One region of the Roseateles sp. P5_E4 genome, then DNA from elsewhere that is predicted to be linked to it. Evidence: riboswitches for the same ligand, from Rfam matches in the RefSeq annotation. Region 1 holds a riboswitch; each other region holds the start of a gene.
What was found. A riboswitch is a leader RNA that binds a small molecule or an ion and turns the genes downstream of it on or off. The one in region 1 is predicted to bind cyclic di-GMP.
Positions count from the first base shown of each region.

Region 2: it holds a riboswitch for cyclic di-GMP, as region 1 does, so the genes downstream of both, ACXJLH_RS05170 (S53 family peptidase) here and ACXJLH_RS20485 (S8 family serine peptidase) in region 1, are expected to answer to the same signal.
Region 3: it holds a riboswitch for cyclic di-GMP, as region 1 does, so the genes downstream of both, ACXJLH_RS19740 (hypothetical protein) here and ACXJLH_RS20485 (S8 family serine peptidase) in region 1, are expected to answer to the same signal.

Region 1 is NZ_JBFUMS010000010.1:234,378-238,433, forward strand. Features, by position in the region: gene ACXJLH_RS20475 (antibiotic biosynthesis monooxygenase family protein) at 1-293, opposite strand, end outside; gene ACXJLH_RS20480 (B12-binding domain-containing radical SAM protein) at 293-2,203, opposite strand; cyclic di-GMP riboswitch class I at 2,490-2,580, shown strand; gene ACXJLH_RS20485 (S8 family serine peptidase) at 2,692-4,056, shown strand, end outside.
Region 2 is NZ_JBFUMS010000002.1:533,647-537,702, reverse strand. Features, by position in the region: gene ACXJLH_RS05180 (response regulator) at 1-182, shown strand, start outside; gene ACXJLH_RS05175 (ATP-binding protein) at 179-2,266, shown strand; cyclic di-GMP riboswitch class I at 2,430-2,516, shown strand; gene ACXJLH_RS05170 (S53 family peptidase) at 2,566-4,056, shown strand, end outside.
Region 3 is NZ_JBFUMS010000010.1:85,600-89,655, reverse strand. Features, by position in the region: gene ACXJLH_RS19755 (GntR family transcriptional regulator) at 1-6, shown strand, start outside; gene ACXJLH_RS19750 (ABC transporter ATP-binding protein) at 3-890, shown strand; gene ACXJLH_RS19745 (hypothetical protein) at 890-2,341, shown strand; cyclic di-GMP riboswitch class I at 2,474-2,564, shown strand; gene ACXJLH_RS19740 (hypothetical protein) at 2,659-3,483, shown strand; gene ACXJLH_RS19735 (SRPBCC family protein) at 3,634-4,056, opposite strand, start outside.

The DNA of each region.
Region 1 (4,056 bases):
CCGCCATCGCCATAGGTGCGCACCACCTCGGCGATGACCACCTGGTAGCCCCTCAGCCATTTGGCCTGGGCCTGCTTGGCCTCGCGATGCGCGGGGTGGCTCATCAGCTGCTGCAGGGCCTCCATCGAGTCCCAGTAATAGACGTTGGAGATCAGCCCGTTCGCTGCGTTCTCCCAGGCTTCCTCGCCGAGGTAGCCGGGAATGGCGCGGGCGATGGCGGCGATGCGGTCGTCCAGCGCGAAGAAATCGGCGTCGTAGTCGCCCTTGGCGAAGGTGAAGGTGGAGGTGTACATCAGGTGATTGTCGCCAGGGCGCGCTCGACGAAGCGGCGCGGCACTGTCGTCTTGGGTACGCGCACCGGGAACCAACTGCGGATATCGCTGTCCACGCCGATGCCGTGCATGAAGTTGTACAGGCCCTTCTTCAGCCCCTGGCCAAGGCCGTCGTGGTCGGTGGGCGTGGGGTCGATGAAGGCGACGTCGTTCTTCGCAAAGCGGCCATCGGCGGGCAGGGGCTGTAGCGTGACGCCGTATTCCGCCGGGTTCAGTCCGACGGGCGAATGCACCGTGCAGGCGAAGCGGTGGAAGAAGCCGCTGTGGATGCAGCCGTTCTCGAACAGCTGGCGCACGTATTCCAGCGCGTCCACGGTGTCCTGCGTTGTCTGCGTGGGGAAGCCGTACATCAGGTAGGCATGCACCAGCACGCCGGCGTCGGCAAAGGCCTTGGTCACGCGCGCCACCTGCTCGATGGAGACGCCCTTCTTCATCAGCTTCAGCAGCCGGTCCGATGCCACCTCCAGCCCGCCCGAGATGGCGATGCAGCCGCTGTCGGCCAGCAGCTGGCAGAGCTCGGGTGTGAAGGTTTTCTCGAAGCGGATATTGCCCCACCAGCTGATGGCCACGCCGCGGCGGATCAGCTCCTCGGCCAGAGCCTTGAGCGCCTTGGGCGGCGCGGCTTCGTCGACAAAGTGGAAGCCCGTCTGGCCCGTCTCCTTGACGATGGCCTCGATGCGGTCCACCAGCACTGAAGCCGACGCGGCCTCGTAGCGCGAGATGTAGTCCAGGCTGACGTCGCAGAAGCTGCATTTCTTCCAGTAGCAGCCATGCGCCACGGTCAGCTTGTTCCAGCGGCCGTCGCTCCAGAGCCGGTTCATCGGGTTGAGCATGTCCAGCAGCGACAGATAGCGGTCCAGCGGCAGGCCGTCCCAGGTCGGTGTGCCGACGTCATCGAAGGGAATGTCGGGCTCGACGAAGTTGGTGTACCTGACCTCCGTGCCGTCGCGCCAGAAGGTACGCACCAGGCGCGTCTTGGAGCGCTTGCCGGCGACGTGCTCCAGCAGCGCCAGCAGTGGCCGCTCGCCGGCGTCCAGCGTCACGTAGTCGACAAAGTCGAAGACGCGCGGCTCGGCCAGTTCGCGCAGCTCGGTGTTCACATAGCCGCCGCCCAGCACGCAGACGACCTCTGGCCGTGCGGCCTTGATCGTCTGGGCGATGCGCAGGGCGGCGTAGACCGAACCAGGGAAAGGCACGGACAGCAGCACGACCTCGGGTTGGTGCTGTTCCAGCGCGGCCAGCGTCAACTTGTGCAGCGTGCGGTCGACGAGATTGGGCGGAGCGGCCAGGGCGGTGGCCAGCGGGTCGAAATGCGCTTGGGCCGCGGCTAGGGATTCGGCATAGCGGACGAACTCGAAGCGTTCATCCACGGCGTCGCGCAGCACGTCGGCGAGGTCGTTCAGGAAGAGGGTTGCGAGGTGGCGCGCGCGGTCCTGCAAGCCGAGGGCGCCAAACGCCCAGGCGAGCGGGTCGCCGCCGTCCTCGTCGACATAGGCGTCCAGCGAGGCGAAGCGCGCGCCCTCGGGGAGGAAGGCGCGGGTGTTGATGCGATGCGCCAGCGTCGGGTCGCGGCCCTGCAAAAAGCCGAGGACGCGCGGCGTGGCGGCCGCTATTGCGTCGAACTCGGCAGCGAACCAGGCGGTCTGCGGCGTGCGCTTGGCTTCGGGCAGCGCCAGCACGGCGTCACGCAACTGGGCCAGGCCGGCGGGCGTGAACAGCTCCAGCACCAGGGCCAGCGCCAGGTCGACCTGCTGCGCGTCGATGTCGCGCGAGCGCAGGAAGCCGGTCAGGTAAGCGGTGGACGGGTAGGGCGTGTTCAGCTGCGTCATCGGCGGGATGACGGAGAGCACGCGGGGAGACTGGCGAAGCATGGGCGGGATTGTCGCGGTGTAGCGTGGTGCGACATGGCTAGCAAACCGCCTCGCATCGCGCGAGGCGCGGGCAGCCGGCGACTTCTGTGCTGTGGTCCTCTGTAAAAGGTCGACTTCTTCCATACGGCCGGAGCGTGATCGGATGGGCGATGCCTCACAACCTAACTGACCGGTTTCACGCGTCGCTGTGAGGCTGGATCATGGATGTGTAACGGTGGCCGGACGGACCCGGAAGCGCCACTTGTTCACAGCGTTAAGCCGCGATTTCAAATACATTCTTTTTCACTGATGACAAAGGCACACCCGAGCGAAAGCCGGGGTCGCAAAGCTTCCGGTCTAAGGCCCGCCTGGCGGGTTACGACAGCGGGGTTGCCAAGGACAAGCCGCCGGCAGGTGCCGTCGACATGGCAGCTCTTCCGTCGCCGGGATGCGGCGCGACGCCCGACCGGGCGTGTGCGTAGGAATCAGCGCAACAACGAAAGCTGTCCATGAAGTCCACCACGCTCCCTCTTCGATTCGTAGTTCTGATCGAGTGGCGCCTGCACGCGGCGCTTGCGCTGCTGCTGACGCTGGCTGCATTGCTGTGGCCTGCACTGGCGCAGGCTGCACCGCGCGACAAGATTGCCGCCGATCTGCGCCAGGCCGTCGATTCGGCCGCTGCGCCTCGCCAGCGCTGGCAACAGGAACTGGCTGGTCGCCGCTACGTGCATACCCTGGTCGTCAGCGACGGGCGGGACGCCGAGCTGGTCGAGCTCCGCCGCGCGGTCGTGGCGGCGGGTGGCACCGTCTACTGGCGCTACCAGTCGGTGCCGGCGCTTTTCGTGACCTTGCCCGTTGACAAGGTTGACGCGCTCGCTGCGCGGCCGGACGTGCAGAGCATCTCGCCGAACCGGCGCGCGGCCCGCACGTTCAGCCTGACCGAGGCCTCCACCGGCGCAGCCGACGTGCGTGCCGCCACGATCGGCGCGGCGCGGGGCCTGGACGGCTCGGGCGTCGCCATCGCCGTGCTGGATTCGGGCATCGCTGGGAACCACACCGCGTTCACCGATGGTCAGCGCTCGCGGGTCGCACGCGCCGTCGACTTTGAGAAGGTGACGCAAGGCGGCGCGGACCGCGCCTGGCAACCCGGCGTCGACCGATCCGACGCGGCGCTCGATGAACGCCCCCAAGCGGCGGGCGGGGCGGATGCATATGGCCACGGCACGCATGTCGCGGGCATCGCTGCAGGCCGCTCGACGTCGCGTCTGCCCGAGTCGAGCGGCATTGCGACCCAGGCCTCGCTGGTCGACGTCAAGGTGCTTGACAGCCGCGGCGAAGGCGAGCTGAGCGATGTGCTGGCCGGGATCGACTGGGTCATCGCACATGCGAAGCAGCAAAACATCCGCGTGCTCAACGTGAGCCTTGCCGCCGATTCGACCGAGTCGTATCGGACCGACCCGCTGTGCGGCGCTCTGCGCGGCGCGAGTGCAGCCGGCCTCGTGGTGGTCGTGGCCGCCGGCAACTACGGCACGGACGCCTCCGGTCAGGAGCGCTACGGCACGATCAGCTCGCCGGGCAATGAGCCCTCGGTCATCACCGTGGGATCGGCCAACACGCAGGCGACTGCCTCGCGCAGCGACGACGCAGTCAACCATTTCAGTTCCCGCGGGCCCACCCGCGGCGGCCTGTTCCTGCCCGACGGGCGCCGCGTCGCCGACAACCTGCTCAAGCCGGACCTGGTGGCCCCGGGCAACCGCATCGTCGGCCCGATGGCGGCCGGCAGCACGCTCGCCACGGACTTCCCCTCGCTGTCGGCGCCCTATGGCGGCACGGCGCAGCCGCGGGGCCGCGAATTGATGGACCTGAGCGGCACT
Region 2 (4,056 bases), on a different contig from region 1:
GCGAGCTGATGATGGAGAACCAGCGCCTGGCTGACCAGGTGCGCCAGCAGATGGGCGTGCTCACCGCCCAAGAGGCGGAGCTGCGCCGCCTGGAGCGGCTCGAACCCGGCATCACCCATGTGAAATGGGGCAGCGACGGCTCGTTCATCCTGGAGGACCCGGATGAAGAGGTGAAGTGGTGACCGCACTGACGGTCGACTTCAGCCTCGCGCTGCAGGCCGTCAGTGCGTCGGTCCTGGTGCATGGATCGGACCGCATCCTGTTCGCCAACGCGGCGATGGAACGCCTGCTGGGCTATGGGCTGGAGGCGCTGCAGCAGATGCCGCCGCACGGCTGGGCAGCGCCCGAGTTCGCCGATGAGTTGCAGCGCTATGGCCAGCGGGCGCTGGCCGAGGAAGGCGAGCTGCCCGCGATCGAGATCGAGGCGCTGACGGGCAGCGGCTCGCTGCGCGTGCTGGAAGTCAAGGCGCATCGCGTCATGCTCGACGGCCAACCCTGTGCGGTGCTGACCGGGCAGGACCTCAGCGACATCCGCCACGTGCAGACCAGCCTGCTGGACATCGGCCGCGTGCTCTACCAGATCCTCGAGAACAACCCGGTGGCCACGCTCGTGATCGACAAGTCTCACCGCGTCACGCACTGGAACGCCTCCTGTGCCCAGCTCACCGGCCGCGACGCCTCCGAGATGCTGGGCCGCGACGACACCTGGCGCGCCTTCTACCCCGAAGCCAGGCCGCTGCTGGTCGACCTGATCCTGGACGGCAATGTCGAGCAGGAGCGCCAGCGCCTGTACGGCCGGCACTGCCAACCCTCGCCGCACATCGCCAACGCCTACGAGGTCGAGGGCTATTTCCCCAATTTCGGCCGGGAGGGGCGCTGGCTCTACTTCACGGCCGCCCCGCTGGTCGATGCCCACGGGGAAGTCGTCGGCGCCATCGAGACACTCCAGGACATCACGCGACGGCGCCAGGCCGAGGACGAACTCCGCCGCCATCGCAACGAACTCGAGAACATGATCGCGGACCGCACGGCCGAGTTGCTGAGCACCCACCATGAACTCGAAGCCTTTCTTGAGAACGCGTCGGTAGGCATCATCGCGACGGCCAATCAGCAGATCCAGCGCGGCAACAAGAAGTTCATCGAGATGTTCGAACTCGGTGACGTCCCGCCCCATGGGCTGCCGACGCGCCGCCTGTTCAAGAGCGATGAAGACTTCGAAGCGCTGAGCCAGATCGCCATCCCGGTGCTGTCGCGGGGCGGCTCGCTGCTGCACGAGATGGAGGTCTGCACGCTGGCCGGCAACACGCTGTGGGTGCAGATCATTGCCTACGTGTCCAATCCCGAGGAGCCGACAGCGGGCACCTGGTGGCTGCTGCAGGACCGCACGGAGGTGCGCCGCGTGCAGCGTGAGCTGGAGCTCAACTACGAGCGCATCAAGCAGACCAACAACCGGCTTGAGGAAGCGCAGAACCAGCTGCTGCAGGCCGAGAAGATGGCCTCCATCGGCCAGCTCGCCGCCGGTGTCGCCCACGAAATCAACAACCCGATCGGCTTTGTCAGCTCCAACCTCGGCTCGCTGCGCGGCTATGTCCAACCTGTCTTCGCGTTGCTCGCACTGCTGAGGAAGACGCCGGCCGACGCGCTGCCTGGCGATGTGCGAGAAGAGCTGGACCGGGTGGATGCCGCCGTCGACCTGAGCTTCGTGCAGGAGGACCTGCCCCAGTTGCTCGACGAGAGCGAGGAGGGGCTGTCGCGGGTCAAGAAGATCGTGCAGGACCTCAAGGACTTCTCGCGCGTCGACCATGCCGATTGGCAGGACGCCGACCTCAATGCCGGGCTGGACTCGACGCTCAACGTCGTCATGAACGAGGTCAAGTACAAGGCCGAGGTTCGCAAGGACTATGCCGTGCTGCCCCCGGTGCACTGCATCGCCGCGCAGCTCAACCAGGTCTTCATGAATCTGATCGTCAATGCGGCCCATGCCATCAAGGAGCGCGGCACGATCACGCTGACCACGCGCGCCGAGGATGGCTGGGTTCGCATCGAGATCGCAGACACGGGCAGCGGCATGAGCGAGGAGGTCAAGCGGCGCATCTTCGAGCCCTTCTTCACGACCAAACCCGTCGGCCAAGGGACGGGCCTGGGCCTGTCCCTGTCTTTTTCCATCGTGCAAAAGCACGGCGGCCGCATCGAAGTGGATTCCCAACCCGGCGTCGGCACGCGCTTCACGGTCTGGATCCCGCTGCACCCGCCGCAGCCCGCCTGAGCTTTTGTGTCCTGCGTGACACAAAGCAACCACAGGGCAGTAACTCACGAAACGCAGACTGGCGGCATCGAAAGCTCGCGCTGCCCGCCGAGTCAGAAGTCACGCAGCGCCTTTGTCGGGCCCCGTATCTCGGCACCCCGGCGCCTAGACTGAACCTGTTTCACAACCCAGAGGGCAAACCCGTCGAAAGGCGGGGACGCAAAGCCACCGGCCTACAGCGCGCAAGCGCCACGGCAGCGGGGCCGCCAAGACCGGCAGGTCTTGATCGGCGTGGCCCTCCTTCGTACGAGAACCCGGCCATGCGCAGTACCCGCCCTGTCTCCTGGACTTCCTGGACCTTCAGCCTGCTGACCGCCGCGGCGCTGACCGCTTGTGGCGGTGGCAGCAGCGACAGCCCGACCGTCCAGGTCAGCGAGGCGGCCTCGGTCATCAACCTGACCGTTGATCTTGCCGATGGCGCCGCCGCCAGCGTCGAGGCTCAGCCCAGCTTCCACACCGCCGCCGTCGATCTCGAAGAACCCGACAACGGTGCCGCACCCCACCGCAGCCACGCCCTGGCCGGCGTCGCCACCCAAGGCCTGACGCGCGACCGCCTGGACGACGCCATGCGGCCTCGCGCCTTCGCGGCGGGTGCAGGCGAAGCCGCCCCGATGGCGACGTCCACTGCGGTGACGACCTATACGCCGGCACAGATCCGCGCCGCCTACGCGCAGCCGGCCCTGCCCGCCAGCACCGCCGGCCTGACCGCAGCCCAGGCCGCCCAGCTCGGCGCCGGCCAGACCATCTACATCGTCAACGCCAAGCACGACCCCAACATCGCCGCCGAACTGGCCGCCTTCAACACCAAGTTCGCGCTGCCGACCTGCAGCTCGCGCACCCTGGCGGCCAACGCCAGCCTGCCGCTGGCCAAAGCCTCCGCGTCCAGCTGCGAGCTGGTCATTGCCTACAGCACGACCGCCGGCGCCCTGACCGCCACGGCGCCCGCCTATGACAGCGGCTGGGCCACCGAGATCGCGCTGGACGTGCAATGGGCCCACGCGACGGCACCGCTGGCGCGCCTCGTCCTCATCGAAGCGCCGGACGCCGGCGTCGGCAGCCTGTCCAAGGCCGTGGCCCTGGCCAACAAGATGGGCGCTGGCGTCGTGTCCATGAGCTTCGGCGCCGCCGAGGGCAGCTGGACGTCGAGCTATGACAGCGCCTTCACCACCGCCGGCATGAGTTACCTGGCCGCCACCGGTGACAACGGCGCGGCCGTGTCCTGGCCTTCGGTGTCGACCCGCGTCGTGGCCGTCGGCGGCACCACGCTGAGCTACAGCAGCGGTGCGCGCAGCGAAACCACCTGGACCGGCACCGGCGGCGGCACCAGCGCCTATGTGGCCCTGCCCAGCTACCAGAGCGGCACCATCGGCGGCTACGCCAAGCGCGCCGTCGCCGACGTCGCCTTCAACGCCGACCCCAACTCCGGCCAGTACGTGGCGCTGATTGCACAGGGCACGACGACGACGCGCTGGGTCAGCGCCGGTGGCACCAGCCTGGCCACGCCGCAATGGGCCGGCCTGCTGGCCGTGGCCAACGCGATGCGCGCCGCCGCCAGCAAGGCCCTGCTCGGCCAGCCTCATGCCGCCCTCTACCAGCAGATCGGCGCCGTGCCGACGCAGTACGCCGCCGCCTTCAAGGACGTGGCCAGCGGCAGCAACGGCACATGCACGAGCTGCGCCGCCAAGGCCGGCTATGACACGCCCACCGGCTGGGGCACGCCCAACGTCAGCGCCCTGCTGATCAGCCTCAGC
Region 3 (4,056 bases), 150 kb from region 1:
GCATGACCGCCTCCTCCGCCCACTTTCCCCACTCCGACACCGCCACCGCCGAACTCGCTGGCGTCAGCCTCGCCTATCCCAAGGGCAAGGCCGTGCTGAAGGCGCTGGACTGGACGTTGCAGCCGGGCCAGGTGGTCGGCCTGCTGGGCCGCAACGGCTGCGGCAAGACGACGCTGCTGGAGACGCTGCTGGGCCTGCGTGAACCTCAGCAGGGCCGCGTGCAGCTGTTCGGCCAGGACGCCGCGCGGCTGGATGACGCGGCGCGCGCCCGCATCGGCTATGTGCCCCAGCAGAGCGACCTGTTCGAGAGTTTCACCGCGGCCCAACTGCTGGCCTACTTCAAGAGCTTCTACCCGCGCTGGAACGAGTCCAGGGTCGAGGGCCTGCTGTCGCGCTGGGATATCGCCCGCGACAAGCCCATCCGCAAGCTCAGTGGCGGCCAGCAGCAGCGCCTGTCCATCATCCGCGCGCTGGCCCACGACCCCGACCTGCTGGTGCTGGATGAGCCCGTCGCCAGCCTTGACCCCGTCGGCCGGCGCGACTTCCTGCGCGAGCTGGTCGACCAGGTGCTGGACCGCGGCACGACCGTCGTGTTCTCCACCCACATCCTGTCCGACCTGGAGCGAGTCGCCTTCAACCTCGCTTTCCTGAGCGGCGGCCGCATCGCCCTGCAGGCGCCGCTGGACGAGCTGCTGGAGCAGGTGCGCGCCTTCACCGGCACCGTCACCGAACTGGCCAGCCTGTTCGCGCGGCTGAACGCCCAGCCGCTCAAGCGCACGCCACTGGAGGCCGGCCGCGAGCGCGTGCTGGCGCGGCTGCCGGCCGGCGTGAGCGCGCCGCTGGACGCACAGGCCGTCAACCTCGAAGACCTGTTCGCGGAGCTGACGTGATGAAAGCCGCCCCCTACAGCCAATTGCTGCTGGCCTTCTGGCGCCAGCGCGATCGCGAATCCCCCTGGGGCCGCCGGGCGCTGTTCGCCCTCGCCGTGCTGGGCCTGGCGCTGGGCGTCTACCTGGCGCCGCAGCTGGCGATGCCCATGCTGGCCCTTTCGGCGGCACTGGTGCTGATGTCGCTGTGGATGGCCATCATCGGCAGCCTCATGCAGCAGAACCATCCCCATGCCGCGCGCTTCGTGCCCGGCCATCTGCGCCAGACGCTGGAGTCCGCGCTCGCAGCCTGGGCCGGCTTGTCGCTGGGCAGCGCAGCCCTGCTGTGGCTTTGCCTGCCGCAGATGCCCTCCTTCGCCCTGCTGCTGCTGGGCGCCGCGGCCGTGCTGGTCTTCATGGGCTGGGCGACGCGCGAATGGCAGCTCTGGCTGGTGATCCCCTTTGGGCCGATGCTGTTCTTCGGCACCGGACTGGATCGGCGGCTGGCGGCTCTGAGCACCGCGCTGCGCGAGCTGTGGCTGGCCCAGCCGCTGTCCGTGCTCGCGCTGAGCCTGCTGGCCCTGGGCTGGTCGCTCACGCGGCTGTTCGGCAGGGGCGATGCGGCCCATGCCGAGGCCTATGCCCGCCTGGGCCGCATGCGCCGCGCCGCCGAGGACAGCATGCAGGGCAAATACGCCGGCGCTGCCGCCTTCGGTCGCGTGGGCGAATGGCTGAGCCAGCCTTTTGCGCTCGCCGTGTCGGCCTGGCAGTGCCATGTCGTCGCGCAGGCCGAACCGACTGGCCAGAGCGCCATGCGCCGCGCCGAGATCGTGCTGCATGGCCGGCAGCACTGGCTGCACCAGAGCCTGGGCGCCGTGATGGCCGTGGGCATCGCCGCGCTGAGCTTCTTCATCGCGTTTGCGCTGGCCGGCCAGGGCCTGCAGGACAACTGGACCAAAGGCGCCTACGGCATGGCCATCGGCCTGGCGAGCATCGGCTTCAACCCTTGCTTCACCCTGCCCAACATGCTCTGGCACAGCCGCCGCGAACAGGCCCTGATGCGGCTGCTGCCAGGCCTGCCGCAGGGAGAGGCGCTGAACCGCGCGGTTGCGCTGATGCAGTTGCGCCACGCCCTGGTTGCCTGGGCGCTGACGACCGCCGGCCTGGGCCTGCTGGCCTGGGCCGCGAACAATGCCGCACTGCTGTGCCTGGCCTTTGGCGCCCTGCCACTGAGCACCGGCTGGCTGCTGCGCGCGCCTTCGCGCATGAAGTCGCCCACGGCCTGGACCACCGTCGTGCCCATCCTGGCCTTCATGCTGATGGGCTGGGGCATGTTCCTGCTGCAAAAGGATCTGGGCGCGCCGCTGCCTCTGCTGGCAGGCATCAGTGTTGCGCTCAGCGCCGCGCTGGGCGCATGGCGCTGGCGCACGCTGAGCGCTGCGCCAACGGCCTTGCCGGCCGGTCGCTTGAGCTGAAAACGCTCGGCGCAAGCCCGCCGCAAGCTTCAAAAACCGCTCGTCGCGGGCCTCGCGCCGCTCGCCGGTCGGGGGTCTCGGTTCGTGAACTGACGCACGGACAAGACACGGCTTACATCCGCACACTGCGTCCCATGCAGTCGGCAAACCCGTCGAAAGGCGGGGACGCAAAGCCACCGGTCTTCGTGCTCTGACAGGAGCAAAAGACAGCGGGGCCGCCCTGGGCGGACAAGGACATGTCCGCAGCGTGGCACACGGGGAGGTGCCGGCTACTGCCCAGTAGCCCCACCCTTTGCATCAACCCGAAAGACCACGCCATGAAGTACCAAGCCATTGCCTTCGCTGCCCTCGCCCTGTTCGCCCAGGCCAGCTTCGCCGCCGACCCGACGGCCCAGCTCACCGGCCTCGTGCGCATCGTCAAGAGCGACGGCCAGACCGTCCTCGCCCAGGCCGCGCCCATGCTCGTCGCCGCCAACGGCACGGCCACGGGCGCCATGCCCCAGATCACCGTCAGCGAGAAGGATGCCTTCATCTCCAGCCTCGGCCGCTGCGCCTTCAACTTCAAGTACGACGAGGTCAGCGCCTCGGCCGTGGCCACCAGCACCAACCGCATCTACAGCAACGACACGTTGATCGCGCAGAACACGCAAATCGCGCTGACGCCCAAGGTCGTCAAGACGATCTGGACCCAGCCCTATCTCTTCGCCGGCGCGAACAACGTGAAGGTCGTCGTCAATGTCGACGGCGTGCCGAGCACGGGCTGGGTGCGCATCAACGTGAGCGGCACCTGCGGCAAGCCCGCCGCGGCACCAGCTCCGGCACCCGTGGCCGCGCCGCCCGCACCGGCCCCGTCGCCCGCTCCCGCACCGGTCGTCTATGTCCAGCCCGGCTCGGGCGACTGGAACAACCTCAACAACGCCTGGGGCTACAGCAACTACGCGGCAACCCAGCTCAAGGGCAAGGGCTATGCGAAGTACGCCGAGATCGTGCGCCTGAACGCCGCCCTCACGACGGCGATCAACGCCAAGAAGATCTCGACCGGTGACTACGGCAGCCTGATGGCGGCCTGGAACGCACTGATGGCCGACCCCGCCTTCAAGGCCGCGATGGCGGCCATCGTGCCGACACCAGGCGTCAAGTAAAGACCCCTCGTCCAGTCCCGCTCCGCTGAACACGAGCGGGCCTAACCGGCCCCCCGAGGGGGCGGCGATGCTTGGCGGCATTGAGCCGCAAGCACATCGCCATGGCGGGCCGGCTAGGGGCGGCCCGTCGCTCGGCCCGAGCGCACCACGTTACTGGTTGATTTCCGGCTCGGCCAGCTGGGCCAGCAGGGTCAGCGACTCCTGCCAGCCCAGGTAGCAGGCCTCGGCCGGGATCATGGCCGGGATGCCTTCCTGCTTGATGTGCACCTCGGTGCCGCAGAACACGGCGCGCAGCTCGACGGTCGTCGTCATCTCACCAGGCAGGTTGGGATCGTCGAAGGCTGCCGTGTAGCGCAGCTTCTGGCCGGGCACCAGCTCCAGGTAGCGGCCACCAAAGCTGTGGCCGCCGCCGGTGGTGAAGTTGGTGAACGACATCTTGTACGTGCCACCCACCTTGGCATCCATCTCGTGAACGGTGCCGGTAAAGCCATGGGGCGGCAGCCACTTGGCCATGGCGGCCGGCGTCGTGAAGGCGCGGTAGACGCGGTCGGGCGGGCAGCGCAGCACGCGGTG